DNA from 3 places in the Pelotomaculum schinkii genome. Region 3 is predicted to be linked to each of the others. Evidence: riboswitches for the same ligand, from Rfam matches in the RefSeq annotation. Region 3 holds a riboswitch; each other region holds the start of a gene.

Region 1 (4,155 bases), on a different contig from region 3:
CAGCCTTGGAGTCGCTTGATTTAAAATTATCGCTTAACACATTTCCCTCGGTATCTATGACATGGACATTCTCCGGCTTAAGGCCTTCCACGCTGCCCACGAAAAGGTCACAAACACCCTGGATCTGCTCCGGGCTAAGACTCGCCCCGGGTTTGAGCTTTAAAGCAACAGAAGCGGAAGGTGTGCCCTGGTCGCTGATAAAAACGCTTTTTGGAGGAAGCACCAGGTGAACCCTGGCCTGCTCCACTCCGTCAAGCTGGACCACCGTTCGCCTCAACTCTTCCTGTAAGGCTCGCTGGTACCCCACCTGCTGTTCAAAGTCGGTTTGACCGAACTTACTCTGGTCAAAAAGTTCAAAGCCTAAACCGCTGTCGCTTAAAGCCCCGCTGCTGGCCAACTGATTCCTCGTCTCGTATACCTGACGCTCCGGGACATTGATGGTTTTACCCTGATCCGCAATCTGGTAGGGAATCTTCATGGTTTTGAGCTCTTCCACGATAAGTCCCGCTTCCTTGGGTTCAAGCCCGGTAAACAACGGGGCAAAAGCAGGCTGCATCATTACCCGTCCGAAATAGAACAGACATCCTACAACTCCTGCGACAATTAAAACTGAGATAACTTTTTGGGTTTGGTTAAAAGCCTGCCATTTCTCCCTTAACCTGACGATGAGGTCACCCGGACTCAACTAAACCACCTCAACTGTGAAAGGACATATTAAACCTGCATGCGGGACACTTCCTGATAAGCCTCAATAATCTTATTCCTCACTTCGACTGCAAGCTGCATGGCCAACTTGGCTTCTGTCATAGCTATTGTTACCTGGTGAATGTCTTGAATTTCGCCGGTAAGCAACTCACTCGTCAGCTGATCAGCTTTGACCTGGGTATCATTCAGTTTTTTCAGGGCGTTGTCCAAAACACCGGCGAAAGAAGCGCCCCCGGCCTCCTGTTTAGCCCCGGTTCCCGCCGGTTGCGGCGGTAAGAATGGTTGTCCGACAGGCAATACCTGCATTCTCATGGCCCCCCTTTAACCGCGCCCTATCTCCAGGGCTTTCAAGGCTATATCCTTGGCGGCATTTAAAGCTGTCACGTTTGCTTCATAAGACCTGGTAGCGGAAATCATATTAACCATTTCGTTGACGATATTAATATTCGGGTAGGCTACATAACCAAGCGCATCGGCCATGGGGTCGGCCGGTTCATACACCAGCCTGGGCGGCCGGGCGTCTTCCAGAACCTGGACTACCCGTACCCCCGTGCCTCTAACACTTGACAGCGATGAACCGCTGGCAGAAACCTGCTCCAGTATTTGCGCAAAGACAGGAATTCTACGGCGGTAGGGAGGATTGGCCGGGTCGTCGGGCCGGCCCTTGGTGTTCATATTGGCGATATTATTGGCAATCAGGTCCAACCGCAGTCTTTCCGCCGTAAGCCCTGATGCGCTGACGGCCAGAGAGTTGAAAATACCCACTTGTCTACCCCTTCCCGCCGGTTATGACGTAACTTAAAATAGAAAAATGCTCACTTAATTCTCTACCTATCGCCTGGTATTGAATCCCGTTGGCCGCAAGGTTGGTCATCTCCTCATCGATATCGACATTGTTGCCATCGGTTCGCATGGAAGTTGTTTCATTCAGGTTCACTTCGGGCTGCAGTTCATCCAACAGCGCAGTTACGCCGAAGTGCCTGGGATCGGTTTTGTTCAAGGCAATGGACCCGTGTCCCAATGCTTTCTTAAGCAAGCTCTCAAAGGCGACGGTAGATTTTTTGTAGTTGGGCGTATTCACGTTGGCAATATTATTGGCAATTACCCGCTGTCTCAAGGCGCCCGCATCCAGACCTTTTTGAAGTGATAGGAGTATAGGATTTGAAAACAACTCCAACGGCGTCACCCTTTCTGGTAAAATGTTGAATAACTAGATCATTCTGAACAAAAAAAACCAAGCCAAAGTAAAGAGCTTGGATCAATCTTACCCTGGCAACCCAGCCGCCGTGACCAATCATTCGGAGCTCGCAGGTATGGCAGCATACGAACTGCCAAAAAATCCTGCGCTTGTAGCCCGTTGTAGCCCGTGAATTCTTAGTTTTAGGCCCGTAGCTTTGCGTCCCTCCCTTTCAGGAGGTTTGCCTTTATCATGGAAAATATTATATTTTGACTAACTTTAACAATATTCTACAGCAAAGCACTTTTCCCTGCAAGGGCAAAATTATTATCCAAAAAAAAAGGTGATTCATGCTAATATTTTAGGAAGCAGAGGGACGGTTCTTTTGCTTCCTTTCCTTGAAAAACTGTACAACTACCGTCCCCCTGTCACTCCCAAGGCGCATTAAACCGTTTTATATTGCGCCAGTAAATTCATGACCGTAAATGGGATTACATCCAGCGGAGCCAGGCATTCCGCCCCGCCAAGTTCATAAGCGACCTTCGGCATGCCGAATACCACAGATGTAGTTTCATCCTGCGCTATTGTCCTGGCCCCGGCCCGGCGCATAGCCACCATACCGTTGGCGCCGTCACTGCCCATTCCGGTAAGCATGATCCCGATGGCGTTAGCCCCGACAAATTCTGCAACCGACTGGAACAGCACCTCAACTGAAGGGCAATGCCCGCAAACCTTATCACCTGACCGGCAGTCAACCAGATAGGAACCGCCGGAACGGCGCACGGTCATGTGACGGTCACCCGGCGCAATCAGTACCCGCCCGGGCAATACTCTGTCCCCTGTTTTAGCTTCTTTCACTTCCATAGCGCATAGATCATTTAAGCTGTCAGCAAAATGTTTGGTAAATCCAACAGGCATGTGCTGTACCACCACCACGCCGGGTATTGCGGCGGTAAAACTTTGCAATATTTTGCGGATTGCTTCCGTCCCTCCGGTAGAAGCCCCGATGGCTATCACCTTATCTGTAGATTCGGCTAAAGCCCGGCTGTCCGCCCTAATTGTTTTGATAGATTCACGGCTGCCCTTCCAGGCGCTTACATTCGCTAAGGCCGCAATTTTCACCTTGTTACGCAATTCCCCCAACATAACATCTAAACCGCGGGCTATGTCAGTGCTCGGCTTGACAACCACATCAACAGCTCCGGCCTCAAGGGCGGCAAGAGTGATGGCGGCGCCTTTTCTGGTGAGGGCGCTAACCACAATTACCGGCAACGGGTACTGGGGCATCAAATGGCGCAAAAATTCCACTCCGTCCATCCTGGGCATTTCTACGTCAAGTGTAAGCACATCCGGTTTCAACCGGACTATCTTATCGCGGGCTATAAATGGGTCGGAGGCCACCCCGACCACCTCGATGTCCCGGTCCATGGCCAATCCCCGGGCCAGAATTTCCCTTACCAGGGCAGAATCATCGACAACAAGCACTTTAATCTTTTTCATTATGTTCACCTTTAAAAAGATCGACCTGTTTAAAATTTTGTTTGAAGGAAAAGTTATATTTTTTTATATACCGAAGGCTTGATATATTTATATAAGCCGGCCTCCCGGTCTAGCGTCTCGGAATGGCCGATTAACAAATACCCGCCCGGTTCGGTATACCGGTGTAACTTTTCGATGAGTTCCCGACGGGTGGCTTTGTCAAAGTAGATCATTACATTACGGCAAAAAATCACCTGAAAAAGTCCTTTGAACCGGAATTCGCGGCTCATCAGGTTTAAACGGCGGAAAAGAACCATATCCTTCAAACATTGCTTAACCGCCCAGTTACCGTCTTTTAAAGGGCTAAAATAACGCTGCCGGTATGATATGGGCACCTGTAACATCTTATCCGCCGGGTATATACCTGCCATAGCTGTTTCTAAGACACTGAACGAAATATCAGTTGCCAGAATACCTGCGTCCATATGTAATGAATTACCGCCTAGATATTCCTTAAGAATCATCGCCAGGGTGTAAGGTTCCTCCCCTGAAGAGCACCCGGCAGACCAGATTCTAACCTTCCGCCTGCCAGTATTCCGCTGCTCTTCACTAATTCCAGGCAGCGCAACATTTATTAAAAAATCAAAATGCTCTTTTTCGCGAAAAAAATAGGTATGATTAGTAGAAATCTGATCCACCAGATTGAGCAGCGCCTCTCCGCTGGTATCCTGGATAATATATTCATAATACTCCTGGAAGCTGCCGAACCCGCCTGAAAGCAACACTTTTTGCAG
Region 2 (4,155 bases), 170 kb from region 3:
ATGGTTGATTTCAGTCTATTCAGGTCGTCATATTCAAACTGGGTGATGTTGCCACCCGGGTCGGTAAATCTGGTCAGGCGGTTTAATTCGTCATACTCGTCGAAACTAACGTTGTTCCCCAGGGCGTCTGTCATGTTTTTAGGGTTATAGAGCTCATCATAAGTGACTGTTAGGACCTGATTGCCCAACGCGTCTATTCTTCCGATGAGGTTGCCCGCTGCGTCGTATTGATTGGTGATAGTGTCGCCCAGGGGATTTGTGACACCGGTGAGCCGGCCCAAGTCATCATAGCTTAACTGGGTGATGTTACCACGCGGGTCGGTAACTTTCACCAGGCGGTTTTCCGCGTCATATTCATAACCGGTCTCATTGTTCAAAGCATCAATTTTGCTGACAAGCAACCCATTGTTGTTATAGGTGTAACTGCTGGTATTGCCCCTGGCGTCAGTTTTGGTTAGAATGTTGCCGCGCCAGTCGTAAGTATAGCTGGTGGTGTTGCCCAGGGGATCGGCGACAGTCAGTAAGTTGCCAGCATCGTCATAAGTCATAGCGCTTGTTTTGCCGGCGTTATCGGTTATGGTAATCGGTTGCCCGGCCGCATTATAGCTGTAAGTAGTGGTGTTTTCCGCCGGGTCGGTTACAGTTTGCATCAAGCCATTCTGGTAAGTATATATAGTCGTGCCGGAGCCTAAGCCTGTGTCGGGGGTGGTTGTGCTGAGCAATAACCCGCTTTCATCATAGTTGTAGAGAGTTTCATTTCCTAATGAATCGGTTGTTTTTATTAAATTGCCATTCGAGTCATAAGTGAATGTACTTTGTTTTTCCAGAGCGTTTTCCACCAAAAGAAGGTTATTATTATCATCATATTCCATGGTGGTTGTATGACTCGCTGGATCAGTAACGGTAAGCAGATTGCCGTTACCGTCATAAGTATAGCTGGTTGTATGGTTAAGAGGGTCGGTTATGCTGGTGAGGCAGTTATTGATGTCGTAGGTGTAGGTACCGGTGATATTGCCGGGATAGGTTATATTAGTGCTACGGTACTTTTCGTCGAAGGTGGTTGTAATGGTGTTGCCAAGGGCGCTGAGCATGGTTGTCCGGTGGTTGTCCGGGTCATAGCTGAACTGGGTGGTGTTGCCGCTCCCGTCGGTCTGATGGGTAACTTTGCCACTATCATAAATGTTGCTTAACAAGGTATTACCGCCGGAAGCAATGATTTCGGTGAGGCCCTGTGTGTTATAGTGGTAGCTGGTGACATTCCCCAGCACATCCTGTACTGTGGCCAGGTTGCCTTCGTTGTCATAGGTATAGGTCACGGTCCGGCCGGCAGTGTCGGTTACGCCGGTGAGACGGTTGTTCGTGTCATAATTGAAGCTCAGGGTGCGGCCGGTGGGTTCACTGGCTAAGGTCAGCAGTCCACCGGTATAGGTCAGGGTAAGCGTATTGTTGTTTTGGTCCGTTATGCTGGTTAGTTGACCAATGTCGTTAAAGATATAACCGGTCTGGTCCTTGAAGGTGAGGGTATAGCCGCTGCCCGGCCCGGCAGTTAGTGTTTCAAAGCATCCGGCGGGTCGAACGTAACTGGTTCCATCGTATGTAAAGGTGTAAACATGCCCGTCGTCATAAGCGACGCTGACGCTGCCGTCCTGGTTGATGGTAAGGTGAACATTAAAATTATTGGTCCAGCCCTTGCCCTGGGTGCCTGTATAATCATCCTGAGAATTGTAGAATCTGGTAAACTCAAGGGACGGGCCTACGGAAGGAATGCAAAGGTCTGTCTGGGCCAGGATGAAGTTGCCAGTGGAAAGGTTAACGGATCCTTTTCCATACAGGCAGTAGGGACGTACGCCAAAGGTTTCTTTGGAGATAGTATTGACTTCTACAAAATATGGATAGCTGGTCCCTTCGTGAATTTTCCATACATCGGTGAAATCCCAGCCTGTAAATGTGACCTGACGCTGCATAGCGGAGGTTGTTTGCGGTGTTCCTTTGCCCGTATCAGACTGTCCCGATGTCTGCGTGTCGTAGTAGCATGATGCAACAATACCGCCTTGGTTAATGAAATCCAAATCTCCTATCAAGCCGCCGGCATTAGGACCGGTCGCCGTCACATAACCTTTGGAATATACTGCATTATCATTTTAGTTTCACCTCTCAAAATAATAATTTATAGAGAATTTCCCGCTTTTTATACTCGGAAAAACACTCCTCTGGAGCCCCCGAACACAAAAACACAACCAAAAGAAAAAGCCCGTCTTGCATCCCATTTGACCGAATGCCGCGGACTTCTTGTGAATTAACTTCGGCAACCCGGCTGTCAATAGTCGGCATAAAACCTCAACCGTAGACCCGTGGCTTTGCGTCCCTGGCTTTCGCCAGGTTTGCTCTTTCGTGGGAACTGTTATTTAATTTTATAGTATTATACATTTTATAGAAATGTTTTACAATATCCTGCATCAATTTTATTTTCTATCTGCTGTCCTTATCCAATAAATATTATGACATGCTATTTATACATTTAATGGCTGCTATTCTTAAGTTGTGAAGTCTAGCTTTACTCAAGCAGACCGAGCCTATCCAATACTACGGCCAACATCTCTCTAGTGACATTTCCTTGCGGCTCCGTGCCGTCCATAATGCCTTTTAGCTTTGCCTTATTCCACGAAGCGCCGGCCCAGGGGCTGGCTGAAGCATACTCTAAGCTTTTGATTTCATTTAACATGACATCACTTGCATGCTGCCAACTCCAGAAGCTGATTCCCGGCATTCCAAGTTCACCTGCGGTTTTTATGAAACGCGTAATTTCCCCAAACTTTATATCCCCATAGCTCTGGCCAACAGGCGCCATTTGGAGTCCAAATTGACTGTACTGCTGAACGCAATCCTTTAAAGCGTCTTCCGGCGCCATCCTAAAATCGCCCCAATATACCTGCGGCAATGCCACGTCACAAAAAGCTGAAAATTTCTTATATGGAAATTGAGCATGGTATACCGGGAGGGCAAACGTGCTGTAACCAAGCTTCACATTTTTCATTATTGATGATGAAGAAATCCCGCCGGATAAAGCAGCTGCTTTTTTCTCACCATTCTGGTTCTCATATTCTATTTCCGCGTCGATAACCAGCCAGTCAGCTCCACCCTTGACTGCCTTTTCCATGCATGTTATTTCACCGGAAATATTGTTGCCATAACTGTAACCCCACGCGCCGACTATCAATCCGGCATTTTTTGCAGGACCGGCAATCTTGTCTAATTGATTCCAATAATTTTTGCCGTCCCACGCTTTGACAAGCAACCCTGTTAAGCCCAAGCTTACTGCTTTGTTAATAATATTATTTATTACACCCTTTTCTGCAAGCTCCAATTCCCATATCCACATCTGCTTACCAGCCCATGGCTCCAAATCTACCACTCCATTTCCCAGGATTTTTATAGAGCGCAAACTAGTTATTAATACCATATGGAATAGAATTATCCCTGTGAATGAATCCAAAAAAACAAAACCCCACGGTATCAACCGTGAGGTTTTAAAATTATTCTGGCGACGACCTACTCTCCCAGGGGCCGACGCCCCAAGTACCATCGGCTCAGGAGGGCTTAACTGCCGTGTTCGGGATGGGAACGGGTGTACCCCCTCCGACATTGTCACCAGAAATATTTATCGTTTTAATCGGGATGTTCTCTCAAAACTGTACAGCATACTTGAACAAGTTGTCGTCTTTCGCCTTTTGTCTTCGTCTTTTACCGACTACTGACTACCGACTACCGACTACTGATTAGGTCAAGCCCTCGACCTATTAGTACCGGTCAGCTGAACTGGTTACCCAGCTTACACACCCGGCCTATCTACCTGGTAGTCTCCCAGGGGTCTTACTAGCTTGTGCTATGGGAAACCTCATCTCGAGGGGGGCTTCGCGCTTAGATGCTTTCAGCGCTTATCCCGGCCAGACATAATTACCCAGCGCTACTCCTGGCGGAATAACTGGTACACCAGTGGTCTGTCCATCCCGGTCCTCTCGTACTAGGGACAGCTCCTCTCAAGTTTCCTGCGCCTGCGACGGATAGGGACCGAACTGTCTCACGACGTTCTGAACCCAGCTCACGTACCGCTTTAATGGGCGAACAGCCCAACCCTTGGGACCTACTACAGCCCCA
Region 3 (4,155 bases):
CTTTTCAGAGAATTATAGAAGGGACTGCGCCTGCCCGTGACGATGAAGTGGTAATCGGCAAGAGCCTGTTGGAGTATCTTGCGTTCTTAAACGTTACCTATCAAATCGGCGGAGTTTATACGTTTGAGATCCCCGGTAAGGAAGCGGACAACCTGAACCTTAAGGTCGTCGGCGTTTACCGTACCGGCAACGAACTGCTGGACGGCGGTTTCAGCGGCACGGAGCAACTGGCCCGGGATATCGGCGGCCTGAAGCCCGGCAGTTTATCGGCCATCAGCGCCCAGGTCGGGAGCATGGAATACGTCGAGGAGGCCGCCCGGGAGATTGAAGAGCGCCTGAGCGGGAAAAAGCCGGAGGTGCAGGTCGTGGCGCCGCGGGAACTGCTGCTCCCGCTTAACAACGTGCTCCGCGTCCTGAAGCAGTTTTTCCTGGCGGTTTCTTCTGTGGCGGTGGCGGCCGGCAGCCTTACGATTATGGTGGTGATGCTGCTGTCGGTGGTCGAGCGCAGGCGCGAGTTCGGCATTCTCAAGGCCCTCGGCTGGACTCCGTGGGACATAGCCTGCATGGTGTTGGTGGAGTCCATAACTTTAAGCCTGCTCGGCGCGGGGATCGGGGTTGCCCTGGGGTACGGCGGACTGATTGCGGTCAAGGAGTACCTGGCCATCGACATCGGCGCGCCGGGCTTAAGGGTGGCCGCGCTGGTTTGCGCCTGCGGCGTTCTGGTCGGCGCGGCGGGTGGCCTTTACCCGGCCTGGCGGGCTAACCGCGCCGCCCCGGCGGAAATCCTGCGCGGGTGACCATGGGGACGGCTTTTAGACGGGAGGAGTCTTTCGATGGCGGATATATTGATATCGCTTAGAAATGTGGAGCGTATTTACGGGCGGGGATCTTCCGCGGTCAGGGCGCTGTCTGTAGACCGGCTGGATATTGACCGGGGAGACTTTGTGGCCGTGACCGGCCCGTCCGGGGGCGGCAAGACTACCTTGTTAAATTTGCTGGGGGCGTTGGACCGGCCCAGCCGCGGCCGCGTCATGGTCGCCGGCAAGGATATCGCGGGTCTGGGCGAGGCGGCGCTCTGCCGCTACCGGCGGGAAAAGGTGGGGTTTGTTTTTCAATCCTACTGCCTGCTGCCCACCTTGAGCGCGCTTTCGAATGTGCTGGCCCCGTCAATACCTGAAGGATACGGCCGTCGCGCACGCGACCGCGCGCGGGAGCTCCTGCGCCGGGTGGGCCTGAATGGCGCCGAAAAGCGCCTGCCAGGCGAGCTCTCCGGCGGTGAACAGCAGCGGGTGGCCATCGCCAGGGCGCTGCTGTTGGACCCGGAGCTGATCCTGGCGGACGAGCCCACGGGGAACCTGGACTCGGCCAACGGCGCCGGCATCATCGAACTGCTGAAAAGTTTGCATGAAACGGGGAAGACGGTGCTGGTGGCCAGCCACGACCAGCGGGTGGCGGACGCCTGCGGCAGGGTTCTGCGCTTGGTGGACGGCAGCCTGGTTAGCTAAGTGCTTTTTTACTGTTTTTTGATATATTTTTTTAGTAAAAAAATATTGCATAATGAGGATGATTATAGTAAAATGACATCGGCAATATAGCAGTATATTTTTTTGCAGGGCTAACCCACCGAAAGGTGGGGGCGCAAAGCCAACGGACCTAAAGCATGGAAGCTAGGGTGGCTGGGTTGCTAATAAAGGTTGCAGCAACTTAGCCGTTTTTATTTGACCAGTGAGCCAGAAAAAGAAGCCTTTTTCATAAATAATATACATAAACTAATAATAGGGCTAACCCGCCGAAAGGCGGGGGCGCAAAGCCGACGGGCCTAAAGCATGCGAGCTAAGGCGGCCGGGTTGCTGATAATCATTTTGCAATCCGGCTTTTTATTGTTGAAAAGAAAAACATTTTATGTAGGAGATGGATAATTATGATAAAATAATTTACAATCTAAAATATTAACAGGGGGTCATTGGCAGTGGGAGAGGAAAAGGTGCCGAAAACAGCTTTGGGGAAAGCAATATCCGTTATTGGCGTCACTGTTTGTGCATTTCTTGTGTTGGTTTTGATCGTTAATGTAACGTTTATTGTAAGGTCATACATATATCCGGATAAGGTCCCTGATTTTTTTGGGTATAAGCCCTTTATCGTCCTCTCCGGTTCCATGGAGCCGACAATTCTGGCGGGAGACCTTATTGTGACCAAGGTAGTAGCGCCGGAGCAAATTGTCAAAGACGATATTATCGCCTTCCGCGCCGCGCAGAACACGGTCGTTACCCACAGAGTGACCGACGTCCGGACTGAGGACGGTTTAACCTTTCTCACCAAGGGCGACGCTAACACCGGCGCTGACGCCAAGGCGGTGAGCGTGGCGGACCTGGAGGGCATCTACCTCTGGCGCGCCGCCGGGGTCGGCAGGTTTGCCATGTTCCTGCAGACGCCTCTCGGAATGCTGCTTTTTGTTATAACACCTCTCTGCTTGTTTATCGTTTACGATATAACGTCGCGCAACAGGCGCAACAGGAAAAAAGCGGATCGCGAAGCTCAGCTGGAAGCGGAACTGGCGGCGCTGCGGGCGGCAAAGGGCGGAGATAAAAAAATTGAATTATAGTAAAATGTTAACCCCTATTTATTTTTAAGGGCTAACCCGCCGAAAGGCGGGGGCGCAAAACCGACGGGCCTAAAGCAAATCAGCTATGGCGGCCGGGTTGCTGAAATGTAGCAACCCGGCCGTTTTTTTAAATACACTAAAAATTTAATTAATTGATGAATTGAGAGGAGTGATGAGCGGCGCCAAGGTCAAAGCGGCAAAATGCACTCATCTAGCACGGAAGGAATTTATCCAAAGAAACGGCCTAAAAAAATAAATGAGGGAAGGAATGATAAACCAATGAAAAACCCGGGCAAAACCGTCAGAGCCGCCGTACTGCTGCTGGTGCTCTGCATGATTTCCACAGCAATGATGGGCGGCACCTTCGCCAAGTATACCAGTGAGTATGATGGGGAGGATATGGCTCTGATTGCCAACTGGACACTGACACCCACTGTGATCAGAGGAGCAGGAGAAAATACAATAACATACGACCTCGGTGACGCTGACCTTGATTTATTTTCCCACACAAAGAATCATATGCTGAGGGAAGATGGACACCCTATCATCGCACCCGGCGTTGATGGCGATTTTGTTCTCAACATTGCAAACACAGGTGATGTCGCAGCTGAGATGACTTTCGATTTTGCGGTTAATGACGTTTCAGTTACTGATAATGAGATAACAATTGCAGATGTTCCTCCTATTGAGTATTCTCTAACAGGGAATGATGACTGGTGCAATCTATATGATCTTAAAGACAGACTTAAAAATGCAGCTTCAGCAGGAGAAGGTTTTAGCCCGATGAGTAATGTACCCCAAACAAATGGCAAGGCGAAAGCGACAGTGTATTGGAGATGGCCGTATGAAGCCTCCACGACTGTATATACTGATTCTACAGATGTAAATGACACCACTCTGGGCACTAATTCTGCCATAGATGACCGTACAGAATACAAACTAACTATTACCGTGAAAGCAACACAAATTAATCCTAATCTTTAGTAGATACACCTATCCACCTATAAGGAGAGCCTTCGGCTCTCTTGCGGAAGACGCAAAGCGCGCGCATTTGCGTCTTCCGCAAGAGAGTTATATGAGCATAGCGCTGCAGCCTAACTCTGCAACAGGAACCGGCCATGTAGGTGCGATTTCAATCGCACACGGCGCGGCAGCGCCGGACTTGTATGGATCTGCGCTAAAAGAGTGCGAATGAATCCGCACCTGCATTTCTTCCGGAAGGGAGTCATATAAGATTAATTCTGCCAGCCTTAACTCTGCACCGGAAACCGGGGTGATATCGTGGATCAGGCGATGAATAGCGAGAATGCGGAGCGAAGGCGCAAAAACTTCATCCTGGCGGTCATCATCACCATCATCGTGGTGTACGCCGCCGTGCCGACCTACGGGATCATCCGTGACATCAGCACGGGCGGGCATGTTTTTGTTTTGAGATCAAACCTGCCCGATGTGCAGGTGAAACGCCCCGTCCTGGGGTTTATCGGCAGGCTGTATCACTTTTTTTCCCCGCAGGAGGAGGTTACGGTCCCTGTTGAGCAGCGCATTGATTTAAT

The links. A riboswitch is a leader RNA that binds a small molecule or an ion and turns the genes downstream of it on or off. The one in region 3 is predicted to bind cyclic di-GMP.
Region 1: another riboswitch for cyclic di-GMP. It lies ahead of flgB (flagellar basal body rod protein FlgB); the one in region 3 lies ahead of Psch_RS08450 (signal peptidase I).
Region 2: another riboswitch for cyclic di-GMP. It lies ahead of Psch_RS09330 (RHS repeat-associated core domain-containing protein); the one in region 3 lies ahead of Psch_RS08450 (signal peptidase I).

The regions. Positions count from the first base shown of each region.
Region 1 covers NZ_QFGA01000003.1:411,989-416,143, reverse strand. The annotation lists gene fliF (flagellar basal-body MS-ring/collar protein FliF) at 1-685, opposite strand, end outside; gene fliE (flagellar hook-basal body complex protein FliE) at 715-1,011, opposite strand; gene flgC (flagellar basal body rod protein FlgC) at 1,027-1,470, opposite strand; gene flgB (flagellar basal body rod protein FlgB) at 1,475-1,882, opposite strand; cyclic di-GMP riboswitch class I at 1,974-2,138, opposite strand; gene Psch_RS18225 (protein-glutamate methylesterase/protein-glutamine glutaminase) at 2,327-3,382, opposite strand; gene Psch_RS18220 (CheR family methyltransferase) at 3,436-4,155, opposite strand, start outside.
Region 2 covers NZ_QFGA01000001.1:1,999,070-2,003,224, forward strand. The annotation lists gene Psch_RS09330 (RHS repeat-associated core domain-containing protein) at 1-2,069, opposite strand, end outside; cyclic di-GMP riboswitch class I at 2,302-2,396, opposite strand; gene Psch_RS09335 (hypothetical protein) at 2,555-3,403, opposite strand; rRNA gene rrf (5S ribosomal RNA) at 3,537-3,653, opposite strand; rRNA gene Psch_RS09345 (23S ribosomal RNA) at 3,778-4,155, opposite strand, start outside.
Region 3 covers NZ_QFGA01000001.1:1,828,076-1,832,230, reverse strand. The annotation lists gene Psch_RS08460 (ABC transporter permease) at 1-797, shown strand, start outside; gene Psch_RS08455 (ABC transporter ATP-binding protein) at 834-1,505, shown strand; cyclic di-GMP riboswitch class I at 1,604-1,689, shown strand; cyclic di-GMP riboswitch class I at 1,770-1,855, shown strand; gene Psch_RS08450 (signal peptidase I) at 1,970-2,602, shown strand; cyclic di-GMP riboswitch class I at 2,622-2,707, shown strand; gene Psch_RS08445 (hypothetical protein) at 2,882-3,586, shown strand; gene Psch_RS08440 (hypothetical protein) at 3,884-4,155, shown strand, end outside.